DNA from 3 places in the Blautia sp. KLE_1732_HM_1032 genome. Region 3 is predicted to be linked to each of the others. Evidence: predicted binding sites of a transcription regulator. Region 3 holds the regulator's gene; each other region holds the start of a gene.
What was found. Region 3 encodes NrdR, which represses ribonucleotide reductase genes. Its sites were predicted from a motif close to CACAANATNTTGTG; they were not measured.
Positions count from the first base shown of each region.

Region 1: a site for NrdR is predicted at 2,517-2,530, ahead of nrdD (anaerobic ribonucleoside-triphosphate reductase). Genes of this name have one in related genera too.
Region 2: a site for NrdR is predicted at 2,830-2,843, ahead of NQ489_RS15490 (ribonucleoside triphosphate reductase). Genes of this name have one in related genera too.

Region 1 covers NZ_CP102266.1:3,248,522-3,254,665, forward strand. Annotated here, with positions in the region: gene arcC (carbamate kinase) at 1-180, shown strand, start outside; gene nrdD (anaerobic ribonucleoside-triphosphate reductase) at 339-2,474, opposite strand; gene NQ489_RS15440 (hypothetical protein) at 2,675-3,208, opposite strand; gene asnA (aspartate--ammonia ligase) at 3,425-4,435, shown strand; gene NQ489_RS15450 (CBS domain-containing protein) at 4,484-4,918, shown strand; gene NQ489_RS15455 (amino acid ABC transporter ATP-binding protein) at 5,042-5,785, opposite strand; gene NQ489_RS15460 (amino acid ABC transporter permease) at 5,772-6,144, opposite strand, start outside.
Region 2 covers NZ_CP102266.1:3,259,912-3,266,055, forward strand. Annotated here, with positions in the region: gene NQ489_RS15490 (ribonucleoside triphosphate reductase) at 306-2,678, opposite strand; gene hflX (GTPase HflX) at 2,893-4,128, opposite strand; gene NQ489_RS15500 (tetratricopeptide repeat protein) at 4,130-5,188, opposite strand; gene glmM (phosphoglucosamine mutase) at 5,197-6,144, opposite strand, start outside.
Region 3 covers NZ_CP102266.1:2,550,552-2,556,695, forward strand. Annotated here, with positions in the region: gene gdhA (NADP-specific glutamate dehydrogenase) at 212-1,546, shown strand; gene nrdR (transcriptional regulator NrdR) at 1,803-2,252, opposite strand; gene NQ489_RS12255 (YlmC/YmxH family sporulation protein) at 2,391-2,645, shown strand; gene sigG (RNA polymerase sporulation sigma factor SigG) at 2,759-3,538, shown strand; gene pap (polyphosphate:AMP phosphotransferase) at 3,603-5,075, opposite strand; gene NQ489_RS12270 (hypothetical protein) at 5,394-5,771, shown strand; gene NQ489_RS12275 (ATP-binding protein) at 5,900-6,144, opposite strand, start outside.

The DNA.
Region 1 (6,144 bases), 700 kb from region 3:
TCCACAGAAGATGCCAAGAAATATATTGCCGGCAAACAGTTTGCGGCAGGCTCCATGCTTCCTAAGATCGAAGCAGGTGTTTCCTTCGTGGAGAAGGGAACCGGACGCCGTACCATCATCACAGACATGGTCCATGCAAAAGACGGCTACCGTGAGAAGACCGGGACTATCATTAAATGATCATTTTACGGACTCAGAATACAAAGTGAACTATAAAACTTCACTTTACATAAAAATATCCCGCAGACGGCTACTGGTCTTACCTGCAGCTCTGCGGGATATTTTTATACTGTCTGGCTGTCCGATCACTGTTCCACAGTTGATCGGACAGCCAGCATTTACATAGATTTTCGCTCAGCGATCTCAGCCATCTTCGCCTCATTCAGGCGGGTATCTCCATGGACACGGCTGTAGGAAAGATATCCGTTCATACGGTCGATCTTGGTCAGATTTCTGGAACCGCAGACAGGGCATACATCCATCTCCAGTTCCTCATGACCACAATCGTCACAGTATGCAAGAGAAAGGTTCACTCCTTCATAATATCCCAGATCCATGGCTCTGCGGATCAGTGTACGGATAGCTTCCTTATTGTAGCCGATCGGATAACGTACATACTGAATCTTACCTCCATTGCAGAGTTCCCAGAAACGTCCCTCCAGATCCTGTTTCTCGATCGGAGTTACATCCTCTGTTACATGGCAGTGGAAGCTGTTGCTCACATATGGTCTGTCAGAAACGCCCTCAATGATTCCATACATCTTACGGAACTGCTCTACCTGCAGGCCACAAAGACTCTCTGCCGGTGTTCCGTAGATCGCATAAAGATAACCATCTTCCTTCTTGTACTGATTTACCTTGTCATTGATATATTTCAGGACCTCCAGAGCAAACGCCCCATCCTCGGCAATGGATTTGCCATTGTAAAGTTCCTGAAGCTCATTTAACGCTGTGATACCGAAGGAAGCTGTCATAGGCTTCAGGATCTTGCCAATCTTTTCATTCGGTTTCAGATGTCCGCCGTAGAAACCGCCTTCACAATATGCAAGCGGGTTGGTGGATGCACGCATCTGTCCCAGATATTCGTAAGTGCGGATGTGCAGGTTACGGATCATTTCCAGATAGAAATCCAGAACCTCATAAAAATCTCTGCTCTCCGCTCTGGCCTTTGCAAGGATCATCGGAAGATGAAGGCTTACCGCACCAATGTTAAAACGTCCCACAAAAACAGGCGTATCATTCTCATCCGCCGGCTCCATACCGCCACGCTCATACCACGGACTTAAGAAAGCACGGCATCCCATCGGGCTGATGACCTTCTTGTATTTCCTGTACATACTGGAAATATAGCCTGCGCCGGACATAGACAGCCAGTCCGGATACATGGTTTTGGAGGAACACTCCACACCAGCCTCAAAAATATCCTCACAGCACTTTCCTGGACCATGGATCTCTTTGTCATAAAGGAATACGATCTTCGGGAAAAGTACCGGTTTCTTGTGTCCGGCCTTACCCTGTCCTCCCTGATGGACCTCAAGAAGGGAAATCGTACACATCTTCTCAAACTGCTCGGTTCCGAGACCAAGTGTCACCGTAACAAACGGATAATCACCTCTGGAAGAACCGACGGTATTCAGCTTGTACTCAATTCCCTGCCAGCCCTGGTCATAATCCCTGCGGACCTTATCAAGAGCATACTCAATAGCTCTCTCCTCACGGCCACTCCAGCTCTCATCCGAGTATTTCATAAATTCGGAAATATATTTATCATAGCTCTTCTTTGCATACGGTGCCAGGATCTTATCAACCTCCGGCACTGTAAAGCCACCATACTGCTGTGCTGCTGTACTGAGAATGATATCCCCCATAACATCAAAGGCTGTATCCAGAGTCTTCGGCTCGTTATACCAGACATTGCCCATCTCAAAACCGCCACTTAAAACAGCTGCCACATCGAACAGACAGCAATTCATGGTATCCAGACGTGCAGACTGGTCATGAATATAAATGTAGCCGTCCTTACATGCCTGAAGCTCATTACGGTTCATAAAAAACTTCCGATAGAGTTCCTTGTTCAGCTCATTAAAGATCAGGCTTCGTTTCGTGGCAACAAGGGCGCTGTCTGTATTGGCATTACTTTTATCACCGATATAACGGATCGCCTGACTCTTGGTATAGACATCATCCATCATATGGATAAAATCCAGCTTGTAATTCCGATAATCACGGTAGCTCTTGGCAACTGCCGGATTCACACGCTCCAGAGCCCCCTCCACGATGTTGTGCATCTCCTGGATCTCGATCTCATTCTTTCCAAGGGAATCCGCATGCTCCTGGGCAAAACGGCAGATAAAATCCTTCTCCTCGTCTGAAAAAGTATAAAGAATACGCTCTGCGGATTTGTTCACGGCAGCCACGATCTTCTGCGGATTAAACTCCTCTCTTGTCCCGTCTTTCTTGATCACATATAACATTGCTCATCCCTCCCTGTGCTATATATAAGTCGCTATGCAAAATACTATATATAGTACCTATATCCTCTATATATTGTTTTTCATCTATATGTTGTGCTAGGCATGAGTATAACACAGCTGAGGAGAAAAGAAAAGGGATATTTCTGTATACACGAAAATACAGACACTTAGCACTGCCTGATCTCACTGCAGAAATATTCTCACAAATTCGTTCCGATCCAGTCTGCAAGAAAATCCCATAATTTCGGAAGCAGAATGGCCAGTGTCACTATAAACCATATGATCCAGCCTGCCCCGCTGCTTTTCTGATCTTTTTTTTGCTGTTTTTTTCCCTGATCTAAAACTTCTGCACGATTTCTGCCCATCGTTGTTTTATTCCTGGTATTAACTGCCGCTACAGTCTTACGTCCGGCTGCTGCACCTGCATTCCGGCTTCCGGTTAGATTCCGATTCAAATCGGTATTGCGGCTTGCATTCGTATTCCGGTTTATGTTTGTATTCCGGTTTACGTTCGTATTCCGGTTTACGTTTCCGTTATGTTGTGTTGTTTGATCAGCATCCTGTCCATACTGCCGCATCATATCCCGCACTTTGGCGGAAGCATGTTTATAATGTATCTCCCGGGGCTCATTCAGATGATATAACACCTCATCATTTCTGTAAGGCATCCCACATAATGAACACCTGCCATTTACAACCTTACCCCCACAAACCTGACACCTTTGACCTGCCATAAGCTCCCTCCATTCTATCCGTCAAAACGGATATTTATATTTCCATCGTAAACATAAGCATTCTTTTTTCAGTATATCACACCAGGCATTTAATACCCAGTATTTTTCTACGATACCCCAAAAGACTTCCCCTCTCATTATATTGCCACTCCACCCATTTTCTGTTATAATACCCCACAGAGCAATAAGCCTAAAAATCATCAGGAGGAGCCGATAATGAATACAATCACAATCCCCGCAACCTATCATGCAGACCTGAACCTCCATGACACACAGATTGCGATCAAAACCGTAAAAGATTTCTTCCAGCAGACACTCTCACAGAAGCTGAACCTTCTTCGAGTATCCGCTCCAACATTTGTAGCACCGGAATCCGGCCTTAACGACAACCTTAATGGTGTAGAGCGCCCGGTAAGCTTTGATATCAAGGCTATCGAAGGAAGCAACGCCGAGATCGTACACTCCCTTGCCAAATGGAAACGCTACGCACTGAAAAAATACGGATTTTCTCACGGAGAAGGTCTTTACACAGATATGGTAGCCATCCGCCGGGATGAAGATCTGGACAATATCCACTCTGTTTACGTAGACCAGTGGGACTGGGAAAAGATCATCTCCAAAGAAGAGCGTTCCATGGAGACTCTCAAGGAAACCGTACGCACCATTTACAGTGTCCTTCGTAAAACTGAGAAATACATGGCTGTACAGTATGACTACATCGAGGAGATCCTTCCGAAGGATATCTTTTTTATCACAACTCAGGAGCTTCTTGACATGTATCCGGACTGCACACCGAAGGAACGTGAATATCGGATCACCCGTGAAAAGGGTGCTGTCTTCCTTATGAAAGTCGGCAAAACCCTCACCAACGGCGAGCGCCACGACGGACGTGCCCCGGACTATGATGACTGGGAACTGAACGGTGATATCCTCGTATACTATCCGGTACTTGACATTGCCCTTGAGCTTTCCTCAATGGGAATCCGTGTTGACGAGGACGCACTTGACCGCCAGCTTACCGAAGCAGGCTGTGATGACCGAAGAGAGCTTCCATTCCAGAAGGCCATCCTGAACAAAGAGCTTCCGTACACCATCGGTGGTGGTATCGGACAGTCCAGGATCTGTATGTTCTTCCTTCGTAAAGCACACATCGGAGAAGTACATGTCTCTCTCTGGCCGAAGGAGATCACAGATGCTGCAGAGACACACGGACTTCAGCTTCTCTAAAACAGCCTACAGATTTATTTATAATTTTTGCGGAAATGAGGTAATAACGTGAACATTCTGTTTTTTCTGATTCCCAAAAGCGAAGTAGCCTACATCTTTGAGGATGAAACTCTTCGCCAGACCCTCGAAAAAATGGAGCACCGCAAGTACTCCTGCATTCCTATCCTCACCATGGACGGCAAATATCTCGGCACCATCTCAGAGGGAGATCTCCTCTGGGGCATGCGCCGTGCAGATATCCACGACATCAAGGAAACAGAGGGAATCCCAATCATGGCGATCCCACGTCGCGCCACCTACAAACCGGTCCATGCAGATTCCAATATGGAAGATCTCCTGGATCGCGCCATTAATCAGAACTTCGTACCGGTGGTAGATGACCAGGGCTCCTTCATCGGAATCATAACCAGAAAATCTATCATCAAATACTGTTACAACGAAATAAAAGCCGCACAGAAAACTGCCGGTGAAGAAATTCACTGAGCAGCGGAAAGAAAAAGGATTTTTTTGCAACTAGCACTACAAAAAACGGATGCTTTATCTCCTGCAGCATTTCCACAGGAGGATCAAGCATCCGTTTTTAATATTCTTATATTTATAATGTCATTATAATGTCTTTGAAAGAAACTCTCGAAGTCTCTTATTCTTTGGATTTGCAAAGAATTCCTTAGGAGAATTTTCTTCCTGGATCTTTCCTTCATCAATGAAGAGGACTCTGGTTGCCACCTCGCGGGCAAAGCCCATCTCATGAGTTACCACAACCATGGTCATGCCGGATCTTGCAAGCTCCTGCATCAGTTCCAGGACCTCTCCTACCATCTCCGGATCAAGAGCAGATGTAGGCTCATCAAATAGCATCACGTCCGGGTTCATGGCAAGAGATCTTGCAATGGCGATACGCTGCTTCTGACCGCCGGAAAGCATGTCCGGATAGGAATCTGCCTTATCCGGAAGACCTACTCGCTCCAGAAGCTCCAGTGCCGTTTTTTCAGCCTCTTCCTTACTCATAAGATTCAGAGTCACAGGTGCGAGCATAATGTTCTCTTTTACTGTCTTATGTGGAAAAAGATTAAACTGCTGGAATACCATTCCGATCTTCTGACGATGACGGTTGATATCCACCTTGGAATCTGTGATGTCGGTTCCCTCAAAGAGGATTTTTCCCCCGGTCGGCTCCTCAAGGAGATTCAGGGAACGGAGGAATGTAGATTTACCACAGCCGGATGGTCCGATAATGGCTACTACTTCACCTCTGCGGATCTGTGTGGTGATCCCGTTGAGAACCTGATTGCCGCCATAGGCCTTTTCAAGTCCCTGTACATCCAGAAGCACTTCATTACTTACGCTCATTGGTTCTCAGCCTCCTTTCAAGTCTTCCTACCAGATAGGTAAGGAAGCAAACGATCACAAGATAGATCGCAGCTACTACCAGCAGCGGGAACAGTGCACTGTAGGTCTGGCTTCGGATAATGTCTCCGCCACGGGTCAGATCCATAAGTCCGATATAACCACTGATGGATGTCTCCTTCAAAAGTACGATCAGCTCGTTTCCAAGGGCCGGCAGGATGTTCTTGACCGCCTGCGGAAGAATGATCTTGATCATAGTCTGTGTATAGTTAAGACCCAGGCTCCGTCCTGCCTCAAACTGTCCCTGATCAATAGACATGATACCGGAACGGACGATCTCAGCCACGTATGCAGCAGAGTTC
Region 2 (6,144 bases), 710 kb from region 3:
TCGCAACTTTGAGTGCTTTCCCCCTCGCAAATTTCCGCCGGGAAACAATTCCCGGATCCCCCACGCGGTATTACAGCGGTATATATTCATACATTAAAGTGTAACACTTTCAATCATTAAACCCATGTATAAGTATACCATCCCGACATGAAATGTCAACCACCTTTCCCAAAAACGAAAATCCCCCAAAAAATATAAAAACAAAAAGACAAAAAATAAAAAATTATATAAAAAAGACCAGACGCACATCCAAACAGACATACGTCCAGCCATTTTAATTACAATTTACAATTGCACCGAAGAGCTCAATCCAGCTCTTCATCCACATACTTCTGAATGTTAGAAGCATTCACATACTTCTTAACCCGTGCCCCGTCAGTGATTACAAGTGTAGGCGCCTGACGGATCCCATACTGCTTGACAAGCTCGGGATTCTGCTCAGCATCGATGATCTCCAATTCTTCGCCTTCCAGCATTTTCTTTGCCATACGGCAGTTCGGACAAGTGCTGGTCGTAAAAAGATATTTATGAGATTCCACAGGCTGGATCTCCACCTCGTTACCCTTCATGGTCATCACACTGGTATGGACCTTTTTCAGCTGGGAATGGGTAATATCATAGAGGGTACGGTTCTTGTACTCCTGGGTCTTACCATCGTTCCAGTTCTGTACAGGACGGTAATATCCTGTGATACGGCTGTAAACCTCAGCCTTCTTTCCACATTTCGGGCAGGTGAAATGCTCGCCGCTGATGTAGCCATGCTCCTGACATACGGAATAGGTCGGTGAGATGGTGTAATAGGGCAGGCGATAATTCTCTGCGATCTTACGTACCAACGCTGCCGCTGCCTTCCAGTCCGGAAGCTTCTCCCCAAGGAATGCATGGAATACGGTTCCTGAAGTATACAGAGTCTGCAGATCGTCCTGAATATCCAGTGCGTCAAAAATATCCGCAGTGTAATCAACCGGCAGATGAGAGCTGTTTGTGTAATACGGAGTGTCGCCCTCTTTTCCCGCTGTTTTGATATCCGGATAACGGCTTCTGTCGTGTTTGGCAAGACGGTATGCAGTGGACTCTGCCGGTGTTGCCTCCAGATTGAAAAGCTCTCCCGGATACTGCTCCTGATAGTCTGAAAGACGGCTTCTCATATGCTCCAGAACCTCTTTTGTAAACTTCTGGGTTTCCGGATCTGTCATGTCTTTTTTCAGCCAGCAGGCATTTAAGCCCGCTTCGTTCATTCCCACAAGACCGATGGTGGAAAAATGATTGTCAAAGCTTCCAAGATATCTCTTCGTGTACGGATACAGTCCCTCATCCAGAAGCCTGCTGATCACATCTCTCTTGATATGAAGAGATCTTGCGGAGATATCCATCATGTGGTCCAGGCGCTGATAAAATTCCTTCGGCGTTCTGGAAAGGTATGCGATACGCGGCATATTGATGGTAACAACGCCTACAGAGCCTGTGCTCTCACCGGAGCCAAAGAATCCACCACTCTTTTTGCGGAGCTCACGGAGATCCAGACGGAGGCGGCAGCACATGCTGCGGATGTCGCTTGGCTTCATATCACTGTTGATATAATTGGAAAAATACGGAGTACCGTACTTGGAAGTCATCTCAAAGAGAAGACGGTTGTTCTCGGTATCAGACCAGTCGAATTCCTTTGTGATGGAGTAGGTCGGGATCGGATACTGGAATCCACGTCCGTTGGCATCTCCCTCAATCATGGTCTCGATAAATGCCTTATTGACCATATCCATTTCTTTCTTACAGTCTTTGTATTTGAAATCCATGTCCTTGCCGCCTACGATAGCCGGAAGCTCTGCAAGGTCGTCCGGAACGGTCCAGTCCAGTGTAATGTTGGAAAATGGTGCCTGAGTGCCCCAGCGGCTTGGAGTATTTACGCCATATACAAAGGACTCAATGCATTTCTTAACCTCCGGATAGGAAAGGTTGTCTGCCTTTACAAAAGGTGCCAGATAAGTATCAAAGGATGAAAATGCCTGTGCGCCCGCCCATTCGTTCTGCATGATACCCAGGAAATTCACCATCTGGTTGCAGAGTACACTTAAATGCTTTGCAGGTGCAGAAGTGATCTTACCCTCAATACCACCAAGTCCCTCTCGGATCAGCTGCTTCAGGGACCAGCCTGCACAGTAACCGGTCAGCATGGACAGATCATGGATATGGATATCTGCATTTCTGTGTGCATCTGCGATCTCGTTGTCGTAGATCTCAGACAGCCAGTAGTTTGCGGTAACTGCTCCGGAGTTGCTTAAGATCAGACCTCCTACAGAATAAGTAACCGTTGAGTTCTCCTTTACACGCCAGTCCTCAACCTTTACATAGCTGTTTACGATTTCTTTATAGTCAAGGATGGTGGATTTCATATTGCGGATCTTCTCACGCTGCTTACGATAAAGGATATACGCCTTGGCAACATCAGAATATCCGGCCTGGATCAGTACGTTCTCCACACTGTCCTGGATATCCTCAACAGAAATCCGGTTGTTCTCGATCTTATTCTGAAAATCCGCTGTAACACGAAGTCCCAGAAGATCGATCATATCCGAACTGTAATTCTTACCTTTGGCATCAAATGCCTTATCAATTGCCGCAGTGATCTTCCCCATTTTAAATTCGTCTAATTCACCGTCTCTTTTTACTACCTGAAACATAAGAAAATGCCTCCCTCATGCATTTATTTATAAGCGGATATTTCATTCCGCCTCACTTGCCTGCTTACGAACACACTCCGTTTCACGATCTGTGTTCAAAGCGCTGTAGGCTTATTGTATCAGACACGCCTCTTTGCGTCAACATAAAAAGCACCATATATAGTGCCCGTTTTGTTCACGGTACTATATATGGTACTGAGTAGATATTTTAACATTATGTGACTTTCGGATAGATTTCCCGCGGAACTCTTGCTTTTACAGCAATCCCTCCTTCGGTATACTCTTCCGAAAGAAGCTGTCCATACTCACGGATCAGCTGGATCTGACCGGCCTCCGAATAAGGAAAAAGCCGTTCCATATAAATCTGTCCTTCTGCCAGTATCTCAGAAAGAAGCTGCTTAAATTCCTCAAGCCCCTCTCCTGTCCGTGCGGAAATCTTCAGCGTATGGTCTGCTCGGAGATCCCGAAAGCTCTCCCCGGAAACACGGTCCTGCTTGTTAAAAAGTGTGATCGTCTTTTTTCCCAGAGCACCAAGCTCTTTCAGGGTTTCATATACGATATGCATCTGTATCTCCGCCTGAGGATTGGATGCATCTACCACATGAATGATATAATCCGCATATTTGGCTTCCTCCAGAGTACTCTTGAAGGCTTCCACCAGATTGTGGGGAAGCTTGCGGATAAAGCCTACGGTATCCGTAAGAAGAAGCTGCTGTCCGTCATCCAGTGTCAGAAGACGGGTAGTCGGATCCAGTGTGGCAAACAGCTTATCCTCCGAAAGCACCGAAGCGCCTGTCAGTGTATTCAGAAGTGTTGACTTTCCTGCATTGGTATAGCCAACAATGGCTGCTGTCTTCAGATTTCCCACAGCTCTTCTGGAACGGATCAGCTCTCTGTGCTTTTCTACCTGGGAAAGCTCCTGCTTCAGTGCGGATATCCTGTTCCGGATCAGACGACGGTCTGTCTCCAGCTTTTTCTCACCAGGGCCTCTGGTTCCGATTCCTCCTCCAAGTCGCGAAAGAGAAGAACGTAGTCCCACAAGACGTGCAGACCTGTAACGAAGCTGTGCAAGTTCTACCTGGATCTTGCCTTCACTTGTGACGGCACGCTTCGCAAAAATATCAAGGATCAGCAATGTACGGTCCATGACTTTGCATTCCAGTTCCCGCTCCAGATTGTTCATCTGTGCAGGAGAAAGCTCATCGTCACAGATCACACCATTGGCATTCAAAGCATAGAGAAGACCTTTTACCTCCTCGATCTTGCCTTTTCCGATATAGGTACCGGGGTGTACTGCCTCACGGTTCTGGATGATCCTGCCAGCAACGGCCGCACCGGCTGTAGCCGCAAGCTCCCCAAGTTCATCCAGGGATTCCTCCATGTCATCCCCCAGATTCGCTTGGACACCGATCAGGATGACACGGTCCTGTATTTCCTCAAAATATTCCATATCAGCCCTCCGAAGACGTTCTGGTTTTCAGGAAAGCCAGCTCTTTTTTTGCGGCGGAATCTTCCGGGAACATATCAATATATTCCTGCGCCTTGGTCAGTGCAGTGGCAAAATCCAGTTTTTTCTCATAGGCTACGATCTCGTTGAACAGAAGGCTCTGCATCTCGTCTGTGGTAGCAGTAGGAAGGCCTTTTGTAATATTATCAAGAGCGGAATCATAATCCCCGTTCCGGATATCACACAGTGCCAGGCCGTTATATCCCTTGGCGGAATCTCCCACTGCGGAAATATACTGTTTGTACATTGCCTGGGCATTTTCCACATCGTCCTGGGCCAGATATACCATTCCCATGAGAAGAAGGGCCTCTGTATTATCCTTTTTGGATGCTTCCAGGAGCTCTTTTTTTGCATTGGTGTAGTCTTCCATATAGTAGTAGACACGGCCTCTGTCACAGTGCTCCTGGGCGTCCTTGGCCTCAGAAGAAAGAGCTGCCTCCAGATATCTGGTTCCGTCTGCTTCCATATCTTTATCCAGGTATGCCTCATAGATCTGGATCGCCATATCATAGGTGGAATCTTCCCCATAGGCCTGCTTGAAGTTCGATGCCGCTTCCTCGTAGGAATCCATGGCAAGGGCAACTTTTCCGGTGAGGAAATAACTGCTTGCATCCATGGAAAAATCTTCTCCAAGTGTCTGGCAGTCTGCCATGGCATCCTCATAATTTCCGGCCTTCAGCTCTGCGGTAGCACGGTAGGACAGGATATCCTTCCGGAGGCTTTTGCTGACTTTATCGCAGTTTAACGCTTCTGTGAAGTTATTCACCGCATCTTCATATTTACCGAGACGTAAGCTTGCAATACCTGCCCCACGGTAGGACTGTGCCAGTTTTACCCCGTTCTGGATAGAACTCTGATACTCCTCCAGGGCATACTTGTAACTTCCCTGGGAAAGATCTTTTCCGGCCTGTTCGTATGTTTTTGTTTTTTCACTGCCGCAGCCGCCCAGAAGCAAAGCTCCTGTAACGGCTGCAAGAATCAATACGGTCTTTGTATTTTTCATGGAATTCCTTATTCTACAACAAGCCCTTCGGCTTCCATTACATCAACAACACTGTCTACATATTTATGGCAGAGTTCATCGGTTCCTGCTTCTACCATAACACGGATCAGCGGCTCTGTACCGCTCTCACGTACCAGGATACGGCCATCATCGCCAAGTGCCTCTGCCGCAGCCTCGATGGATGCTTTTACCTTCTCATTCTCCAGTGCTGTTTTCTTGTCGGAAACGCGCACATTGCGGAGAAGCTGCGGGTAAACCTTCATCTCCTTGGCAAGGTCGCAGAGTGTGGCTTTCTGGTCCACACATGCTTCCATGATCATCAGGGATGTGAGGATTCCGTCACCGGTAGCAGAATAACGGCTGAAAATAATATGTCCGGACTGCTCACCGCCGATACTGTAATTGTTTTCCATCATATTCTCGGCAACGTATTTGTCACCGACTGCAGTCTGCTCGTAGTCGATGCCTTCCCGCTCAAGGGATTTGTAAAGGCCAAGGTTTGACATAACAGTTGTTACAACTGTATTTCCGTTCAGCTGTCCTTTTTCTCTTAAGTATTTACCGCAGACATACATGATCTTGTCACCGTCAATGATGTTTCCACGGTGGTCTACGGCGATACAGCGGTCTGCGTCACCATCGTATGCAAAACCGATATCCAGACCTTTATCTACCACAAATTGTCTCAGAACTTCAATGTGTGTGGAACCGCACCCACGGTTGATGTTGGTTCCGTTCGGCTCATTATTGATTACGTAAGTTTTTGCACGGAGTGCGTCAAAAACACTCTTGGCAATGGCGGATGAACTTCCGTTGGAGCAGTCCAGTCCCACCTTGATATTCTTGAAATCGTGGCATGGGATAGAGATCAGATGTCCGATATAACGGTTTCTTCCAGATGCAAAATCCACAGTACAGCCGATATCTTCTCCGGTTGCCAGCGGAAGTTCCTCAAT
Region 3 (6,144 bases):
TCCTCTTCTAATTTTCACTATTATTTAACCATTTTAATTTCATAGTCAAAAAATATTTATTCTATATCATCTCACATTTAGGCTTTCAACGCAAGAAATAAAAATTTAAAAAAATCAAATTTAGCACTTCCCTTTTTTAGCATGTTAATGTATAATAGCACTCGAATTTAGTTTTCAACGCAATTTAATATGTGATGAGGAGGAAACAACAATGTCTTACACAGAAGAAGTTTATGAAAGAGTTGTAGCACAGAATCCTGGCGAGCCAGAATTCCATCAGGCAGTTAAGGAAGTTCTCGATTCCCTTAAAGTCGTAATTGACAAAAATGAGGAAGAGTATCGTAAACTTTCCATCCTTGAGCGTCTTGTAGAGCCAGAGAGGATCATCTCCTTCAAAGTACCGTGGATCGATGATAACGGAACTGTACAGGTTAACAAGGGATATCGTGTTCAGTTCAACAGCGCCATCGGACCATACAAAGGCGGCTTAAGATTCCATCCTTCTGTAAATCAGGGTATCCTGAAATTCCTTGGTTTTGAGCAGACCTTTAAAAACTCTCTTACAGGCCTTCCGATCGGCGGTGGAAAAGGTGGCTCCAACTTCGATCCTAAGGGTAAATCTGACAGAGAGGTTATGGCATTCTGCCAGAGCTTTATGACAGAGCTTTGCAAATATATCGGCGCAGATACAGATGTTCCGGCTGGTGACATCGGTGTCGGCGGACGTGAGATCGGTTATCTCTTCGGACAGTATAAGAGAATCCGTGGCCTTTATGAGGGTGTCCTTACAGGAAAGGGTCTTTCCTTCGGAGGTTCCCTGATCCGTACAGAGGCTACCGGTTACGGTGTTGTATACATGCTCAACGAGATCGCCAAAGCTCACAATGATTCCGTAGAAGGAAAAACAATCGTTGTAACAGGTTCCGGTAATGTAGCTATTTACGCTGTTGAGAAAGCTACTCAGCTTGGTGCCAAGGTTGTTGCAATGAACGACTCCAACGGATATGTCTACGATCCGAACGGAATCAACCTTGACGTCGTAAAGGATATCAAAGAAGTAAAACGTGGACGTATCAAAGAATATGCAGACCGTGTTGAGGGTGCTACCTACACTGAGGGACTTGGCATCTGGAATATCAAATGTGATATCTACCTTCCATGTGCTACTCAGAACGAGCTTGGTCTTGACGGAGCTAAAACACTGGTTGCAAATGGCTGCAAATACGTCGTTGAAGGTGCAAACATGCCTACTACTCTTGATGCAACAACATACCTTCAGGAGAACGGTGTTCTCTTCATGCCTGGTAAAGCCGCAAACGCTGGCGGTGTTGCCACATCTGCACTTGAGATGAGCCAGAACTCCATGAGACTTTCCTGGACAAGAGAAGAGGTTGATGAGAAACTCCACCACATCATGATCGATATCTTCCACAAAGCTGATGACGCTGCTAAACGTTACGGTATGGAAGACAACTATGTTGTAGGTGCAAACATCGCCGGCTTCGAAAAAGTTGTTGACGCTATGAAAGCTCAGGGTATTGTTTAATTAAGTTTCCTGAATCATTAATATATATTTATAGCAGGGACCGCAGAGGATTTTTCCCAGGCGGTTCCTGTTTTTTTGTATCCACTTTTACGATCTTTGAAAAATCAAACATTCATGTGTAAAGCGGACATTCGCAATCCGCTTCGCTACTTGCTCATGAACGCAGTCGCTTCGCGATCTGCGTTCAAAAAAGGCCGGTTGTCTTTTGACAATCGGCCTGAAATCTCCTGCATTTGCAGTCTATTCATTTAATCTCTTAATTGATCAGCTTCTTCAGCTCATCCATAAAGGTACTGACATCTTTAAACTCTCTGTATACAGACGCAAATCGTACATACGCCACCGCATCCAGATCCTTCAGATGCTCCATAACGATCTCTCCGATCTTGGTACTGCTGATCTCACGGTCTTCTGACCGGAAAATATCTCCTTCTATGGAATCGATCATCTCTTCCACTCTCTCAATGGGAATGGGGCGCTTATAGCAAGCACGAAGAACACCATCCTGGATCTTGGAACGTTTATAGCTTTCCCGGTTCTGATCCTTCTTGATCACAGTCAGCGGAATCGTTTCCACCTTCTCATAAGTTGTAAAACGCTTTCCGCAGGCATCACAGAGACGGCGGCGGCGGATGGAATTGGTATCCTCTACAGGTCTGGAATCTACAACTCTTGTATTATCCTGGTTACAGAACGGACATCTCACAGAACTCTCCCCCTTTCCGGATCAGTAAATCATTACTAAATTTGTTTTTATTATAAAATAAATGCACATAATGTGTCAATAATCGGACTTGCATAAATTTTACAGATTTTCCATAAAATCATACCAGGTGATGAATTTATGCGCATCTGTGAGCTGAAACAAAAAGAAGTGATCAATATCCATACCTGCCGCAGTCTTGGCTGCCCTCTTGATGTGGAATTCTGCTGTGAAACCGCACGTCTGAAAGCCCTGATCATGCCGGAACCGGGAAAATTTTGCTGGTGTTTTTCCAAAGAAAATGAATATTCCATTCCATGGGACTGCATCCGCCAGATCGGCGAAGATATCATCCTTGTTGATTTCCGTAATGAAAAACTGCTGTCCGGAGAATAAATACCTCCTTATTGTCAAGGCCCTTTATTTTTTATATTTTCCCTGAAAAAGTATATTTCAACCGCCCTCTGAGAATCATCTTAATGTACTGACAAGACAAGGAGGATTCTAAGATGGCACTGAATAAAGTTGAAATCTGCGGAGTAAATACCTCAACCCTTCCCGTTCTCGATCAGGAAGAAAAGGCGGAGCTCTTTAAAAGAATCAAAGCTGGCGATGAAGAAGCCAGGGAATTGTACATCAAAGGCAATCTGCGGCTTGTTTTAAGCGTGATCCGGCGTTTTCAGAACAGCAGTGAAAATCCGGATGACCTTTTTCAGATCGGCTGCATCGGCCTGATCAAAGCGATCGATAATTTCGACACCACTCTTCAGGTAAAATTTTCCACCTATGCAGTTCCCATGATCATCGGAGAGATCCGAAGATATCTCCGTGATAACAACAGCATACGGGTCAGCCGTTCTCTGCGGGATATCGCTTACAAAACCATCTATACCCGGGAAAACTATATGCGGCAGCATCTCAAAGAGCCTACCATTGCAGAAATCGCTGATGAGATCGGTATCGACAAGGAAATGATCGTCTATGCCATGGATGCGATCCAGAGCCCGGTAAGCCTTTTTGAGCCCGTGTATTCCGAAGGCGGAGATACCCTATATGTTATGGATCAGATCAGTGATAAAAAGAACCTGGAAGAAAACTGGGTGGAGGATATTTCTCTTCGAGATGCCATGAACCGGCTTGGAGAGCGTGAACGTCACATTATCGATCTCCGCTTCTACGAGGGAAAAACCCAAATGGAGGTAGCTGATGAGATTGGTATCTCCCAGGCTCAGGTCAGCCGACTGGAAAAACATGCTCTTCGCAGTATGCGAAACTATCTCCGGAATTGATTCATCTCTCTTCAGACAAAAAGCTGCAGCAGAATATCTGTTATCCTGCCGCAGCTTTTATCTCTTATTTCAGCGCTTTCTCAATTTCTTCGATCACGATCCGAAGCGCCTTCAGCCTTGCATATTTCTTATCTACGGATTCCAGAATGTGCCATGGTGCATAAGCAGTGCTGGTTTTCTGAAGCATCTCATCTACTGCTGTTTCATACTGATCCCATTTTTCACGGTTTCTCCAGTCCTCATCCGTGATCTTCCACTGTTTTTCCGGATTGCTCTGGCGGTCGTTGAACCTGGCAAGCTGGGTGTCCTTATCAATGTGGACCCAGAATTTCACGATCACAGCGCCCCAGTCAGAAAGCTCCTTCTCAAATTCATTGATCTCATTGTAGGCACGTCTCCAGTCATTCTCGCTGCAGAAGCCCTCCAGACGTTCTACCATCACTCTTCCGTACCACGTCCGGTCAAAGATGGCAATGTGACCATCCTTGGGAAGCCTTGTCCAGAAACGCCACAGATAATGACGGGCTTTTTCATGAGGCTCCGGACTTGCGATAGGATGTACCTCAAATCCACGGGGATCAAGAGCCTCCGTGATCCTCTTGATATTTCCTCCCTTTCCGGCAGCATCCCAGCCTTCATAGGTGATGATCACAGGCACTCTTTTTCGGTAAAGACGGTTATGCAGGCTTCCAAGCTTTGCCTGCAGTTCCTTAAGCTCAGCCTTGTACTCTTCATCCCCCACTTCTTTTCCATCCAGAGGAATCTCGCTTAATCTGGGCATCTCCATCAGAGGAAAAACATTCTGCAGGATCGGCACTGCATGTTTGCTGTTTTCCATGGCAACCTCTATATTGCTAATCATGGTTTCCAGTACCTGCAGTTCTGCCCACTTCCGGTCACCGGCATCGACAATATACCATGGAGCCGCAGATGTATTGGTATCCTGCATATACTGGTCGAAAATCTTTCTGCACTTCTTATAATGATCATTCTGCCAGAGATCATATTCATTGACTCTCCATCTGGTATCCTTGCTTTCCAGAAGGATGCCCATACGTTTTTCCTGTTCTTTCCGATCGATCTGCATAAAAAATTTCAGGAGTACATATCCATTATCCGTCAGCTGACGTTCAAATCTCCGGATACTGTCAATCCGTTTTGAATAATTGTCACCCTTCAGCTTTTTATCCATACGTTCACGACAGGTCTGATCCATCCATCCTGAATCCAGGAATGTAAACTTGCCCGCTTCCGGGATTTCCCTGAAATATCGGTAAAGAAATGGTTTCCGAAGTTCTTCCTCTGTAGGTGCTGACATAGTCGCAACTTTGAAGAAACGAGGATCGATATTCTTGATCACTTTACTTATAGTACTTCCTTTTCCGGAAGCTCCCCAGCCTTCAAACAGCACGATCACCGGAATCTTATGCTCTTTCAGAGCCATCTGCAATTCATATAATCTGGTTCTTGCAGCACTTAAACGCACTTTGATATCCTCTTTTTCCGGAATCTGTTCCGGGTTCCAGTTTTTCAACATCTGCATCGTCCTTCCTCGAATTTTTTGAATATTCTTATTATACCACAGGAGTCCCTGTTTTACGACGAATTTTACATAGATTTAACGCATCATTCCGAAAAAATATCCATATTGCACAATTGTAACTCTTGTTAAACAGCTAAAAATATTTTTTAACCTATTGACATTTTGATCTTCTCTTCATACAATATAGGCGCTGTTCGTTATTTTTTTAACTCGTAGTCAAACGGATATTCGCAACCCCGCAGGGGACTTCCTTGATTCGGTTAAAACAGCACAAAAAAGCTGCCCCAAGCAGCAAATCTCAAGGAGCCGATCATGAAACTTACAGAAGAACTTCTGAAAGAAATGGAAAAGAAAAAAGAACTCTACGGTGACGGCATCATCATGCCGGATGGGGATTACCGCCTAATCCAGGACGGACATTTGAAGACCCTTATGGCCCTTTTACCATATACGGAAAACGAAATCTGGAAAATGATCCCGGAAGATGATTCCGCTCTTTTCTGGCTGGTAGAAAAAACAGGCTGCGTGCTGACAGATGTCAATTCCGCCATTGGAATGAAAATGACCCCCGCACAGCAGAAAACTTACGAAGCACTTTCCAGCCGTGGGATCGTCTCTGATGAATACTATGACCTTACCAGGCAGCGAGAAAAAGCCCGCGCCCAGCATGCTGCAAAGCAGAACATATAGATCACGTAAATGTTCACAATACACATTTACCCCATAATTTCATATACCCAAAAGCAAAAACTGCCATCGGAACCGCAAGCCTCAAACAGGCCCATAACTCCGGTGGCAGCTTTTATTATTTATATCTCTCAGTCGTCATACCCTTCCAGGAAGGAATGTTTCACACCATCTTTCTTATAGGCAATGACTGTATGAAGATTCACATTTTCCACACTTCGGAAAATATTGCTTTCAATATGAGGATTTACCTTCTTAAGCTCTGCAATAAGATTCTTGATCTCCATTCGTTTGGAAACACTGGTTCCATCTGTACGACAGGTAGTACAGGTATCGGTAAACTTGCAGGCACACTGGATAAAATGCAGGTCATTGT